DNA from 2 places in the Flexivirga sp. YIM B11880 genome. Region 1 is predicted to be linked to the other one. Evidence: predicted binding sites of a transcription regulator. Region 1 holds the regulator's gene; the other holds the start of a gene.
The links. Region 1 encodes HspR, which represses chaperone genes until heat shock. Its sites were predicted from a motif close to AAGTTGAGTCNNNNNGACTCAACTT; they were not measured.

Region 1 (6,446 bases):
AACAGCCTGCTCAGCGGTGGCGCGCACCGCCTGGGTCGTGGTGCCGACGGCCTCCAGCAGTGGCCCGGTGGTCGTGTCGGTCTGCTCGCTCAGCGCGAGCAGTAGATGGGCGGGCTCCACTTGCGGGTTGCCCGATCGGGTCGCCAGTTGGACGGCATTCGAAACGGCTTCTTGCGCCTTGGTCGTCAGCTGCAGATCCACGTCAGTCGGTCTCCTTCGTCAGGGTGGTCAGTCAGGTCGTATGCCGGACGCGGTCCGCCGTCGCGACTCTCCGTCAACCCTGGCGCGTCGACTTCGAGCGGGCAAGAGGCGACCGGTCCGGCACAGCTCTCACTGAGTACAACCAGGGCAAACTTGAGTCTATTCCGCTCAACTTTGTCCTGGCCATCCCATGACGACGCCCCTCGACTCGGCGTGGGTCAAGGGGCGCCTGTGGAAGGTGTCGGCGGCCGGCGGGTCAGCGGCGACGGAGCCACGGGGCCTGCTTCTCGAGGAGCAGCTCCTGCGCGTCCTGCTGCTCGCGGAAGAAGGCCCGGACCTTGCCGGAGAAGCCGAGCGGTGCCCGGCCCCGGCCGCCGCGGTGGGTGTTGTCGAGTGCGTGCGTTGTGTTCATGCATCCATTGTGCGATCTCGAACTATGCAGCACAAGCGATGCTTTCTTCACAAGTCGTAAGCTTCACTGTATGGTTGGCGAGTGCTCGACATCCACCGCCTCCGCGTCTTCCGGTCCGTCGTCGCGAGTGGCTCGGTGCAGGCCGCCGCAGCCAATCTTGGCTACACGCCGTCCGCCGTCAGCCAGCACATCAATCAGCTGCAGCGTGAGACCGGCTTGACGCTCTTCGAGCGGGCCGGCCGTGGCATTGCGCCGACCCCCGTCGGCCGGTTGCTGGCGGACCAGAGCGACGACGCGATGGGCGCCATCGCCCGGCTCGACAACGTGGTGACCGATCTGCGCAACGGCCGCACCGGCAGCCTCTCCATCGCGTGCTTCTCTTCTGCCGGGGAGGAGTGGGTGCCGCAATTGGTCGCCAAGCTGCAACGGGAGTTCGCCGATGTGCTGATCACGGTCGACCTCAACGAACTCACCGAAGCGAGCCGCGCCGAGTGCGACCTGGACATCCGTACCGAGGACCTCACCGAGCGGCCGCCGGTCCTCAAGGGCTACCGGCGGCACGAATTGATGACCGAGCCGTATGTCGCCGTGCTCCCAGCGGATCACCCGCTCGCCGGCCGGGCGCAGCTGTCGATGAGCGACCTGGCCGATCAGCCGTGGGTCGACGACAGCAACGAGGACCAGACCTGCGGCCGGATCCTGCGGCGCGCGCTCGACAAGGCCGGCATCACGCCGCGGGTGGTCGCTCAGTGTCAGGACCACCACACCAGTTTCGCGCTCGTCGCGGCCGGCATCGGTCTCACCTTGACACCACGGCTCACCCTCGGGGCACTTCCGCGGCGCGCGTGCGCCATACCGCTGACCGATCCGGAGGTCCGTCGGGGCATCGCGGTGCACGTGCGTGACGCGGCCGCCGGGAGCCCGGTCAGCCGGCGTGCACTGGAACTGCTGCACGAAATTGCCACGGACGGCTGAACGGGCGCTAGCTGCGGACGTCGATCGTCCACTCGGTCATCGTCTCGACCACCTCGAAGCCGAGGTCGACGTTGATGGAGGCCATGTGCTGGTTGTTCTCCTCATTGAAGGTGCGCACGAAACCGCGACCAGGGAAATCTCCTTGCAAGCGCTGCAGGTTCGCGACTTTCACCGCCATCCCCAGGCGATGGCCACGGTGCTCCCGATGGACGTACGTGCCGAGCTGGGCGACCGACGGCGACGCGTCGACCTCGAGATCTGAATGAGCGACGACCGTTCCCGTTGCTTCGTGAATGGCAAGGGCGGTGAGTAGATTTTGACCTTGCTCGACGTGGCGGGCATACATGTGCACGAGCCGCTCCGGGGTGACCTTCTCGGGCTCGAAATCGACATCGCCAGAAGGCGCGTCGACCGCGAGCAGACTCATCAAATCGGCCAGTCCAGGCAGCAACTCGTCCGGGACGCCGTCCGCGAAGGTCTCGATGCGGTAACCGGCGTGATGTGCGGCCGCCATGTCAGCGAGCGTCGCAAGCCGATCGCCCGGCACCGGCAGGCGAAGGTGTCGTGCGACTTCATCCCAGGCAGGGGTGAACCGCATCAAGCGCGCGAAGCGCGCATAACCGTGTTCCTCACGACACCAGGCGGGGGCGAGGGTCTCGATGAAGAGTGTTGTTCTGCCGAGCTTCCGGGCCCGCTCGACCGCGTGCTGCACCAGCTCGGTGCCGAACCCACGCCGCCGGTGCTCGGGCGAGACATCGACAGCGGCGTAGACCTTCTCCCGATTGTCCTCGGCCGGCACGAACAGCAGGCTGGTTGCGGTCAGGCGGCCCTCCGCATCGAAACATCCATAGAGCTCTCGCGGCTCCTCCGGCTCAGGATTGCGCATCCCGACCACCCAGGAGACGTATGTCGACGGCGAAAACCATGGACGGTCAACGCTTTTGGCCGCAACCCCCACGTCATACACCTGACGCATCACATCGTCGTCAGCCGGATCGATCTGTCGGATCACGCCGTCAACGCTAGGCAGCAGCCGCCAGGGGTGCGACCCGATTTTCGGCCGACGCCGCCGGTCACTCCTCGCTGGACCAGTCCTCGTCCAGCCAGCCACCGTGTTCTTCGGCCAGGTCGGTGAAGCGATCGGCGAGGGTCCGGGCGTTCTCCACACCGTCGGATTCGAGCACCACATGGACCACCCAGTCGACGTCCTCTGCGTCGTCCTCTCCGGCAAGTGCCTCCGAAACGACGCGGACGGAAGCAAATTCGCCGTCGTCCAGAAGCTGGTCCGCCACGTCCTCCGCAGCCTCCCGGTCGGCGAACACCATGAGGTATTCGATCACGGGCACCAACCTAGCGAGGCGTTGCTCAACGCTTGCGCCATACGACGAGGGCACGTTCGTTCCGAACCGGCTGTACCCGCTCCCCCGGGCGGAGCGCGGTGATCTGCCCGTCGGGTCCTGCGGCGAAGACTCGGCGCACGGCCTTGTCGCGCTCCTGCTGCAGCTCGTCGGAGAGCTCACGAACCCGGGAGCGCAGCGCATCGACCTGATCCTCGAGCTCGAGGATGCGCCGGACGCCGGCGAGTGACACACCCTCCTCCTGGGAGAGGCGCTGCACCTCGGCGAGAACCTTCAGGTCACGCACCGAGTAGCGTCGGCCGCCGCCCCGCGTGCGGGACGGCGTGACGAGGCCCAATCGGTCGTACTGGCGCAAGGTCTGCGCGTGGATGCCGGCAAGCTGCGCCGCGGCCGAGATGGCATAGATCGGCGCGTCCTCCGGCGGTGGCGTGTCACCTCGCCACGACGAGCGGACCATCAGAGCGCGGCCTGCGCGGTCAGCTGGGCGCGCGGGTCGACGCCGCTGTTCCGGTCCTGCGCGGCGAGTGTCTCGACGGCCTTCTTGGCGTCGTCGTCGAGCCTCTGCGGCACGATGACCTGGACGGTGACGATGAGGTCACCCGTGCCGTTCTTGCCCTTGATGCCCTCGCCCTTGACGCGCAACTTCCGTCCGGACGGCGTGCCCGGCTTGATCTTGACCTTCACGGATCTACCACTCAACGTCGGCACGGAAACCGTTGCGCCCAAGGCAGCTTCGGCGAACGTGATGGGCAGGTCGATGGTCAGGTTGTTGCCGTCGCGGTGGAAGACGGGGTGCGGCTGAACCGTGACGTGCAGCAGCAGGTCGCCCGGCTGCCCGCCGTTCGGGCTCGGCTGACCCTTGCCGCGCAACCGGATCGTCTGACCGTCCCTCACCCCGGCCGGGATGCGGGTCTTGATCGTCTGGCCGTCCGCGGCCTGCAGCGACACCGTCTCACCGGTCACGGCGTCGCGAAAGCTCAGCGTGGTCCGCGCCTCGAGATCGGCACCCTTGCGTGGACCGGCCTGATAACCGCCGTATGGCGAGCCGTAGCCGCCGGCACCGCCGAAGTGACCGAGGATGTCGTCGAGGTTGATCTGCTCGCCGCCGCCACCGGTGGAGAAGCGGACGTTCTGACCGCCGCCACCGCCGAACATCGAGCCGAAGAGGTCCTCGAAGCCGCCGGCACCGCGTCCCGGTCCACCCGCGGTGAAGCGGGCGCCACCGCCGACCATCTGCCGAAGCTGGTCGTACTCCTGGCGTTTCGCCGGGTCCGACAGCACCGAGTTGGCTTCGCCGATGTCCTTGAATTTCTGCTCCGCCGCCGTGTCCCCGGGGTTCTGGTCCGGGTGCCATTTGCGGGCGAGCCTGCGATAGGCCTTCTTGATGTCGTCCTCGCTCGCGTCCTGGGGGACGCCGAGGATCTTGTAGAAGTCCTTCTCGAGCCAGTCCTGACTAGCCATTCATCACTCCTTGAAGTTGCAGGTCGTTGATCGAGTGGGGTGTCCGTTGCCGGCGTCCCCACTCGATCAACGACGCGGCCTGCATCAGGACGGGTCCGCGACCGCGACGCGTGCGGGACGGACCATGCGGTCACCGAGCCGGTAACCCGGCTGCATGACCTGCACGATGGTGGTGCCCTCCGCGCCCTCCGGCACCTCGGCCTCGATGTGCATCAAGGCCTCGTGGTGCATCGGGTCGAAAGGCTCACCGACTGCGCCGAACTCGGTCAACCCCAGCTTGCTGAGCGTGGCTTGCAGCTTGTCGGCGATCTTCTCGAAGGGTGTCCCCTCCAAGTCGCCGTGCTCACGCGCCAGGTAGATGTCGTCCAGCACCGGCAGGAGCGACTCCAGCACGCGCGCCGTGTTGGCGTCTCGCTGGGCTTCCCGGTCGCGCTCGATGCGCTTCTTGTAATTGACGTATTCGGCCTGCACCCGCTGCAGATCCGCCAGCCGCTCGGCGGCGAGAACCGTGTCCGGGTGCTCATCCGTGTCGGTCGGAGCACCGGCATCCGGGCGCGCCGCAGTGTCCGGCGACTGCTCGGAACCAGCTCGCACGTCACCGTTTTCGTCGATCCGGCGCTTGTCGCGGATGATCGGGCCGGACTGCTCCTCGTCCTCCGGCCGCCGGCCGGGCTCCGGCGAACCGGAGCCCGACTGCTGGCCCTTGGTGGGCTCTGTCACTTTCCTTCACCCTCGTCGTCGACGACCTCGGCGTCCACCACGTCATCGTCGTTGCTCGACGAGGCGGACGACGCGTCCCCGGTGCTCTCGGTCCCGGCGCCCGCACCGGCGGCGTCGCCACCGGACTGCTGCTGGGCGGCATACAGCGCAGCACCCATCTTCTGGGAGGCGTCGTTGACCTTGCTGGTCTTGGCGGAGATGTCCTCGGCAGAGGTGTTTTCGTCCTTCAGCGCGTCCTTGAGCTCGCTGACGGCCGTCTCGACCTCGGCCTTGGAGTCGGCCGGCACCTTGTCACCGTTGTCGGCGAGGAACTTCTCGGTGGAGTAGACCAGCTGCTCCGCGGTGTTGCGGGCCTCGGTCTCCTCACGCCGCTTCTTGTCCTCGGCCGCGTGCTCCTCGGCGTCGCGCACCATCCGGTCGATGTCTTCCTTCGGCAGCGCGGAGCCACCGGAGATCGTCATCGACTGCTCCTTGTTGGTGCCGCGGTCCTTGGCGGAGACGTGGACGATGCCGTTGGCGTCGATGTCGAAGGTGACCTCGATCTGCGGCACGCCACGAGGCGCGGGCGCGATGCCGGACAGCTCGAAGTTGCCCAGCGGCTTGTTGTCCTTGGCCAGCTCGCGCTCACCCTGGAAGACCTGGATCTCCACCGACGGCTGGTTGTCCTCGGCGGTCGAGAACACCTCCGACCGCTTCGTCGGGATCGCGGTGTTGCGCTCGATCAGCTTGGTGAACAGTCCACCCTTGGTCTCGATGCCGAGCGACAGCGGCGTGACGTCGATGAGGAGCACGTCCTTGCGCTCACCCTTCAGCACGCCGGCCTGCAGCGCAGCACCGACCGCGACGACCTCGTCCGGGTTGACGCCCTTGTTGGGCTCCTTGCCGGTGAGGTCCTTCACGACCTGGGTCACTGCCGGCATACGGGTCGAACCACCAACCAGCACAACGTGATCGATGTCGTTGACGGTGACGCCGGCATCCTTCATGACCTGCTCGAACGGACCCTTGGTCCGGGCGAGGAGGTCCTTGGTGATGTCCTCGAACATCGCGCGGGTGATCGTCTCGTCCAAGTGGATCGGGCCGTTCTCGCCCATCGAGAGGTACTGCAGGCTGACGTTGGTCGACGTCGCGCCGGACAACTCCTTCTTGGCCTGCTCGGAGGCGTCCTGGAGACGCTGCATGGCGATCTTGTCCTTGGACAGGTCGACGCCGGTCTGGTTCTTCACCTGCTGGACCAGGTGGTTGACGATCCGCTGATCCCAGTCGTCACCGCCGAGCTTGTTGTCACCACTGGTGGCCTTGACCTGGATGGTCGAGAA
Region 2 (6,446 bases), 150 kb from region 1:
TCGCTGCGGACCGGGCGGCCGGTCGCCAGTGAGGCCAGCGCGGTCACCATGGTGACACCGGCGGACGGCCCGTCCTTCGGTGTCGCGCCCGCCGGCACGTGCAGGTGGATCGGCCCGGCGAGCGATGCCGCCTCCACGCCGTGCTCGGTGCCGTGTGCTCGCAGGTAGGACAGGGCGATCTGCGCGGATTCCTTCATCACGTCGCCCAGTTGACCGGTGAGCGTCAGCCGAGGGTCGGCCGCCGATTCGCCGTCCGTAGAAGCGGATTGCAGCCTCGGCACCATGGGCTTGGCCGCCTCGATGAAGAGAACGTCCCCGCCCATGCCGGTCACCGCCAGGCCGGTGGCAACACCGGGCACCGCCGTGCGCTCGGGTGACTCCGGCGTGAAGCGGGGCCGGCCAAGGTAGTCCTTGAGGTCGTCGACCGTCACCCGGACGGGTGCTTCCGCCTTGTCCATGGCGAGGTTGGTGGCGACCTTGCGCAGGACCTTGCCGATCAACCGCTCCATCTGCCGAACGCCGGCCTCGCGGGTGTAATCGCCTGCCATCTCACGCAGTGCGGCCTCGTCGACCGTGACGTCGTCGGTCGTCAGCGCCGCGCGTTCCAGCTGCCGGGGCAGCAGGTGCGTCGACGCGATGGCCACCTTGTCGTCGTCGGTGTAGCCGTCGAGGGCGACCAGCTCCATGCGGTCCAGCAGCGCGCTCGGGATGGTCTCGAGCGTGTTGGCGGTCGCGATGAAGACGACGTCGGACAGGTCCAGGTCGAGCTCGAGGTAGTGGTCGCGGAACGTGTGGTTCTGCGCCGGGTCGAGCACCTCGAGCAGCGCTGCCGCCGGGTCACCCCGGAAGTCGGAACCGACCTTGTCGATCTCGTCGAGCAGGACGACCGGGTTCATCGAGCCGGCCTCCTTGATCGCACGGACGATGCGACCGGGAAGCGCCCCGACATACGTGCGGCGGTGACCGCGGATCTCGGCCTCGTCGCGCACACCGCCGAGGGCCACGCGCACGAACGACCGGTCGAGCGCGCGTGCGACGCTCTCGCCCAGCGACGTCTTGCCGACACCGGGCGGGCCGACGAGCGCGAGCACCGCGCCCGAGCCACGACCGCCGACGACTTCCAGGCCACGCTCGGCGCGACGACCGCGGACGGCGAGGTATTCGACGATGCGGTCCTTGACGTCCTCCAGCCCGTGGTGGTCGGCGTCGAGCACCTCGCGGGCGGCGGTGATGTCCGTGCGGTCGGATGTCTTGTACTTCCAAGGCAACTCGAGCACGGTGTCGAGCCAGGTGCGGATCCAGCCGCCTTCCGGGCTCTGCTCGCTGGAGCGCTCCAGCTTGCCGACCTCCCGCAGGGCGGCCTCCCGGACGTCGTCCGGCAGGTCGGCCGCTTCGACACGTGTGCGGTAGTCGTCGGCGCCCTCCGGCTCGTTCTCGCCGAGCTCCTTGCGGATGGCCTCGAGTTGCTGACGCAGCAGGAACTCGCGCTGGTGCTTGTCCATGCCTTCGCGGACGTCGGTGGCGATCTTGTCGGATACCTCTTGCTCGGCGAGGTGGTCGCCGGTCCACGTGATCAGGACCTCGAGCCGCTTGTCGACGTCGGTCTCCTCGAGCAGCTGCACCCGCTGCTGCGGCGAGAGGTATGACGCCCACCCGGCCAGGTCGGCCAGCGCGTGCGGATCGGTGGTGGACTCGACGTGGTCGATGACCTGCCACGCGTTGCGGCGCTTCAGGGTCGCGACGACGAGTCGCTTGTAGTCCGTGGCGAGCTCGCGGGTGCGCTCGGTCGGCTCCGAGGGCGCCAGCACCTCGGCTTCGACCCAGAGCGCGGCCCCGGGGCCGGCGACACCGCGGCCGATGCGCGCACGGTCAGTGGCGCGCAGAACGGCAGCCGGCCCGCCGTTGGGCATCCGGCCGACCTGCTCGATGGTGGCGACGGCGCCGACTGTCGGGTAGTTGTCGTCGACACGCGGCGCGAGCAGCAGTTGCTCGCCACCGGCAGCCCGAGCCGCGTCGACGGCCGCGCGGGCCTCGTCGTCGAGCTCGATGGGCAGCGTCATGCCGGGCAGGGCCACCTGGTCGTGCAGAAAGAGCACGGGCAGCTCGAAGGATTGAGTCATTGCTCTCCTGAGTCTTGGGCGGCGCTGACGGGTCGGGCGGTCCCACCGCCATACCCCTTCATGCCGCAACGAAAGTTGAGTCTTATTGGCTCAAGGATGCGGAGGCGCGTTTTGTTCCCGGTGTGAGGGCACCTCGTCAGGCCGGGTCGAAGAACGGGCGGCAGGCGTCGAAGCCGTGAACCTCGATCTCCGGCGTGCTGCCGCGCGCTGCCCATTCGTCGCGGGTGAGCACGAGGTGCTGCAACTCGACGATGCCGTGCCCGGTGTCGTGCGACCTGACCTTCGTGTCCCGGTAACCGAGATGCCGGCTCACTCCCAGAGACGCGCGGTTGGTCCGGAGGGCGGAGGTGATAGCGCGTTCGGCATGCAGGTGCTCGAAGGCGAATCCCAGCACCGATGCACGGGCCTGGATGCCGAATCCGCTGCCACGGAACGGTTTCGCGATCCAGGATGCCGTGTCGACGGTGCGTTCGGCTGTGAACTCGGTCCCTTCGAGGGTCTGCACCCCGATGAGGTCGCTGTCGCGCCATACCGCGAAGTCCAGCGCCCACTCGTCGACCGACCAGCAGCCACGGTGCCGCCAGATGCTCTGCAGGAGCCGGCGTTGGCGGTCCACGGCCATCGGGATGCCGGGCACGGCTGGGTAGCGCGGATCGAGATCGAAGTCGTCCGGAAAAACACGGACCAGAGCGGGCAGGTCGACGTCTCGCACGGGGCGCAGTACAAGCTCCCGAGTGGTGATGGTGAGTGCGTCGAACGGCCAGGGCGGCGTCATGACGACACTCTGTCAGAGATGGTGATGTCGGTAGGGTCGTATAGGCTCTGCAGTGGGGTGGTGTGACGTCTCGAAGTCGGCGAAAACTGCTCAGTGGCAACGTAATTGACCGCATTTACACCTTGTATTCAGAGTCGAACGTAAGTATCATGACAACATGTCGAAGCAGCCGTTCTTGGTCGCCGGTGAGGTCATTGCCGACGCGTCCGTCGTCGCGCTGCTGGCCACCGCGCACGCCCTTGCGCGTGAGGCGGCCGCCAAGTCGAGGGCCGGCACGACGAACGTGTCTCGCGAGCAGCTGATCGACCAGGTCGTCGCCTGCCAGCAGGTGCAAAACTCCGTCTGGGCGGCGCAATCGGTCCGGCTCGCCCAGGTGGCTGCCATCGAGGAGGTCGTATCGCCGGGTGCGCCGCCTCGTGAAGTCCGCCACGCCATCGGCAGCTACGCCGACGAGTGGACGCCGCAGGAGCTCGCGACCCGACTCGGTTGGTCCGACCGTCAGGCGACCGACCGCCTGACTGAAGCAGTCGATGTGATCCGCTACGCGCCGTCGATGTTCGACCTCACGCAGTGCGGCTCACTGGACCCGCGCAAACTCACCGGCGTCACCGACACGCTGTGCGGTTCGGACAGGAAGGCCGCCCGCAAGATCGAGGCCGAGCTGCTCACGGCGATCGGTGACGCGTGCGTGAACGACAGCGATGAGCCAGTTCCATTGACGGCGACCAAACTGGTACGACGCGCGCGGCGGCTGCTCGCCGCCGCATCACCCGCCGATGCGGAGGAGGCGGCCGCCGCTTGCAGGGCACAGGCGAAGCAGGTGCGGGCCTTCCCGCACCACGAGCCCGGGTTGAGCGTGTTCCGTGCGGTCCTGCCCACCGAGGACGCGATGCGGGTCATGGCCGGCGTCAACGAGTTGGCGCGTCACCTGCACAAGGACACGACCACCGGCAAGTCTCTCGACGAATGCCGCGTCGACGCGTTCGTCGACCTGCTACTCGGCAATATCTCGGTCAGCACCACCTGCGTGGTCCAGCTCCCGTTGGTCTCGACTTTCGGTGAGCCCGGCTCTGGGGCAGCCGCCGGGACGCCTCGTCAAGGCAGCGACGTCGCGCCGTGGCGCTTCGGTCGGCTGGCCGACATCACCGAGCACAGCAGAGCGTTCCGCAGTCCGACGACTCGGCTGTCCTGCGACTCCGATCGACCCGCGGCGCCGTCGTTCGTTGAGCCCCAGCTGGAGCAATGGCTCGCGCTGGCTGTGTCCGAAGGCATGGACATGCTGACCACCCTCGACACCCCCACATCCCAAGTCATCGTGCGCACCCCGTGCGACGCGGCGACCCTGATCCGGAGCAAGCTGGGCACGCGATGTGCTCCGCGAATCGAGGTGGACCTCCACCCGCCGGCCTCGACAAGTTCGCAACGCTGGGACCCCGGACCGATCACCACGTCAACCAAGCGGCGACGCGGGCGGTCTCGACCGACTGGTTCCGAGACCGCGTCGCCGACCCAGGTTTACCGCATCGGCGACGTGGTCGTCGAAGGATTGGGCGTCATACCCGCTGCCGTGCTGACCGAGTTGTGCCAAACGCTCGGCGTCGGCCTGACTCGAGCCTTGGTGGACCCGGCGACCGGGACCACCGTCGAGACGGCCGATGTCACTTACCGGCCCGGCGCTCGCCTCCGGCGATTCGTCATGGCTCGCGACCAGCATTGTCGCTTCCCCGGTTGCACCCGGCCGGCGCGGCTCGACGACATCGATCACGTCGATCGCTGGCCGGACGGACCGACCGCCGCGTCGAACCTGCAATGTCTCTGCCGGCATCACCATCGGGCCAAACACGAAGGGGGCTGGACCGTTTCGATGACAGCCGACGGCGTGTGCACCTGGACCAGCCCCTCCGCCCGCACCTACCTGACCTGGCCCGGCGACTGACACCCGCCACGGGTCACGCGGCGCCGAGCACCTCGATCTCCATTCCGGCGATCGTGTCCTGGTCGGCGCACACGTCGATCCGCACGATGCGCCCGCCTTGCACCCGAGCCGCGATCACGGACAGGACGCGGCCACCGGGCGCGAACACCGCACCGACCACGCCGTCGATGATCGCCAGCGAAGCCTGGCGTGCCCGTCCTTGAAAGGCCGCCGCGATCGCCTCGGCGCCCCGCAGCCGGTGGTCGATCTCCGGAGCGCCGCCTCCGGCCAGCGCGGCCGCAGCGACCGCGACTCGGTCGGCCCGCAGCTCGATGTCGGGGTCGAGGACCTCCAGCAGCCCGGCGAGGTCACCCGCGCGCGACGCACGGAGAAACGCCGACACGGCGGTCCGTTGCTCCGCCCGGGCGCTCGGCAGGTCCGCGGTGCGCAGCCGGCGGCGTGCCCGCGATGCCAGCTGGCGCGTCGCCTCCGGCGACCGCTCGATGACCGCCGCGATCTGGTCGAACGGCACCTCGAAGAGATCGTGCAGCACGAAGCACAGGCGCTCGGCCGGACCGAGCCTGTCCAGCACGACCAGCAACGCGTCACCGACCGAATCGCGCTGCACGGCGTAGGCTTCCGGTTCGTCCGAACTCTCCGACTGCAGAGTGTCGTCTTCGGCGTCGAGCATTTCCTCCGCGCGGCTGCGGCGTGCCCGCAGCATGTCGAGGCAGACCCGGGACACGACAGTGGTCAGCCAGCCGCTCAGATTGTCGATCGACGTCCGGTCGGTCCGATGCAGCCGGAACCACGCTTCCTGGACCGCGTCGTCGGCGTCGCCATACGTCCCCAGAATGCGGTAGGCGACGGCCCGCAACCGCGTCCGCTGGGCATCGAAGTCGCGCGCCAGCAATTCGTCGTCGCTCACCTGTCACATTCTCCTGCCGTCATACGTCACCTGCGATGACACATCAATCAAGCACTGAAGGAGCCAACCGAACATGGAACCCCGTATGACGAACCCCGCCGGCCTGCTCGACCAGTCCGCCACCAAGGGAATCTTCGCTGTCGTCAACGCCGTCCACGGACAAGGCGTTCCCGAGGCGACGCTCGAACTCGTGCATCTGCGGGTCAGCCAGATCAACGGCTGCTCCTGGTGCCTGAACTACGGGCTGCAGAACGCCAAGAAGGCGGGCGAGAGCGACGAGCGCCTGATCACCCTCGCCGGATGGCGGGACGCGCCGTACTTCACCGACGACGAGCGGGCCGCGTTGCTGCTCGCCGAGCACATGACCCGCCTCGCGGACAGCCTGGACCCGGTGCCGGACGCCGTGTGGGACGAGGTCGCCGACCGGTATGACGAGAAGGCGCTCGCGGCCCTGGTCCTCTGGATCGCGACGACCAACCTCTTCAACCGGATCAACGTGACCACTCGGCAGGTGGCCGGCACGGGCGCCTTCTGATTCGTGACACTCATTCGCCGGTAGGGCACCCTGGTCCCCAGCGAGGTGACACGTATGACGGCCTGGGTCCTGCACGTCGACATGGACCAGTTCCTCGCTGCCGTCGAGATCCAGCGTCATCCGGAGTTGGCCGGCAAACCGGTGGTGGTCGGCGGTCGTGGTGATCCGACCGA

Region 2: a site for HspR is predicted at 2,193-2,217, ahead of lon (endopeptidase La). Genes of this name have one in related genera too.

Annotation. Positions count from the first base shown of each region.
Region 1 is NZ_JBMAMH010000001.1:265,812-272,257, forward strand. Features, by position in the region: gene clpB (ATP-dependent chaperone ClpB) at 1-201, opposite strand, end outside; gene ACN8HC_RS01260 (hypothetical protein) at 458-613, opposite strand; gene ACN8HC_RS01265 (LysR family transcriptional regulator) at 695-1,588, shown strand; gene ACN8HC_RS01270 (GNAT family N-acetyltransferase) at 1,596-2,600, opposite strand; gene ACN8HC_RS01275 (hypothetical protein) at 2,662-2,928, opposite strand; gene ACN8HC_RS01280 (heat shock protein transcriptional repressor HspR) at 2,954-3,403, opposite strand; gene ACN8HC_RS01285 (DnaJ C-terminal domain-containing protein) at 3,403-4,407, opposite strand; gene ACN8HC_RS01290 (nucleotide exchange factor GrpE) at 4,492-5,127, opposite strand; gene dnaK (molecular chaperone DnaK) at 5,124-6,446, opposite strand, start outside.
Region 2 is NZ_JBMAMH010000001.1:115,920-122,365, reverse strand. Features, by position in the region: gene lon (endopeptidase La) at 1-2,120, opposite strand, end outside; gene ACN8HC_RS00560 (GNAT family N-acetyltransferase) at 2,257-2,895, opposite strand; gene ACN8HC_RS00555 (HNH endonuclease signature motif containing protein) at 3,053-4,831, shown strand; gene ACN8HC_RS00550 (sigma-70 family RNA polymerase sigma factor) at 4,845-5,738, opposite strand; gene ACN8HC_RS00545 (carboxymuconolactone decarboxylase family protein) at 5,824-6,273, shown strand; gene ACN8HC_RS00540 (DNA polymerase IV) at 6,328-6,446, shown strand, end outside.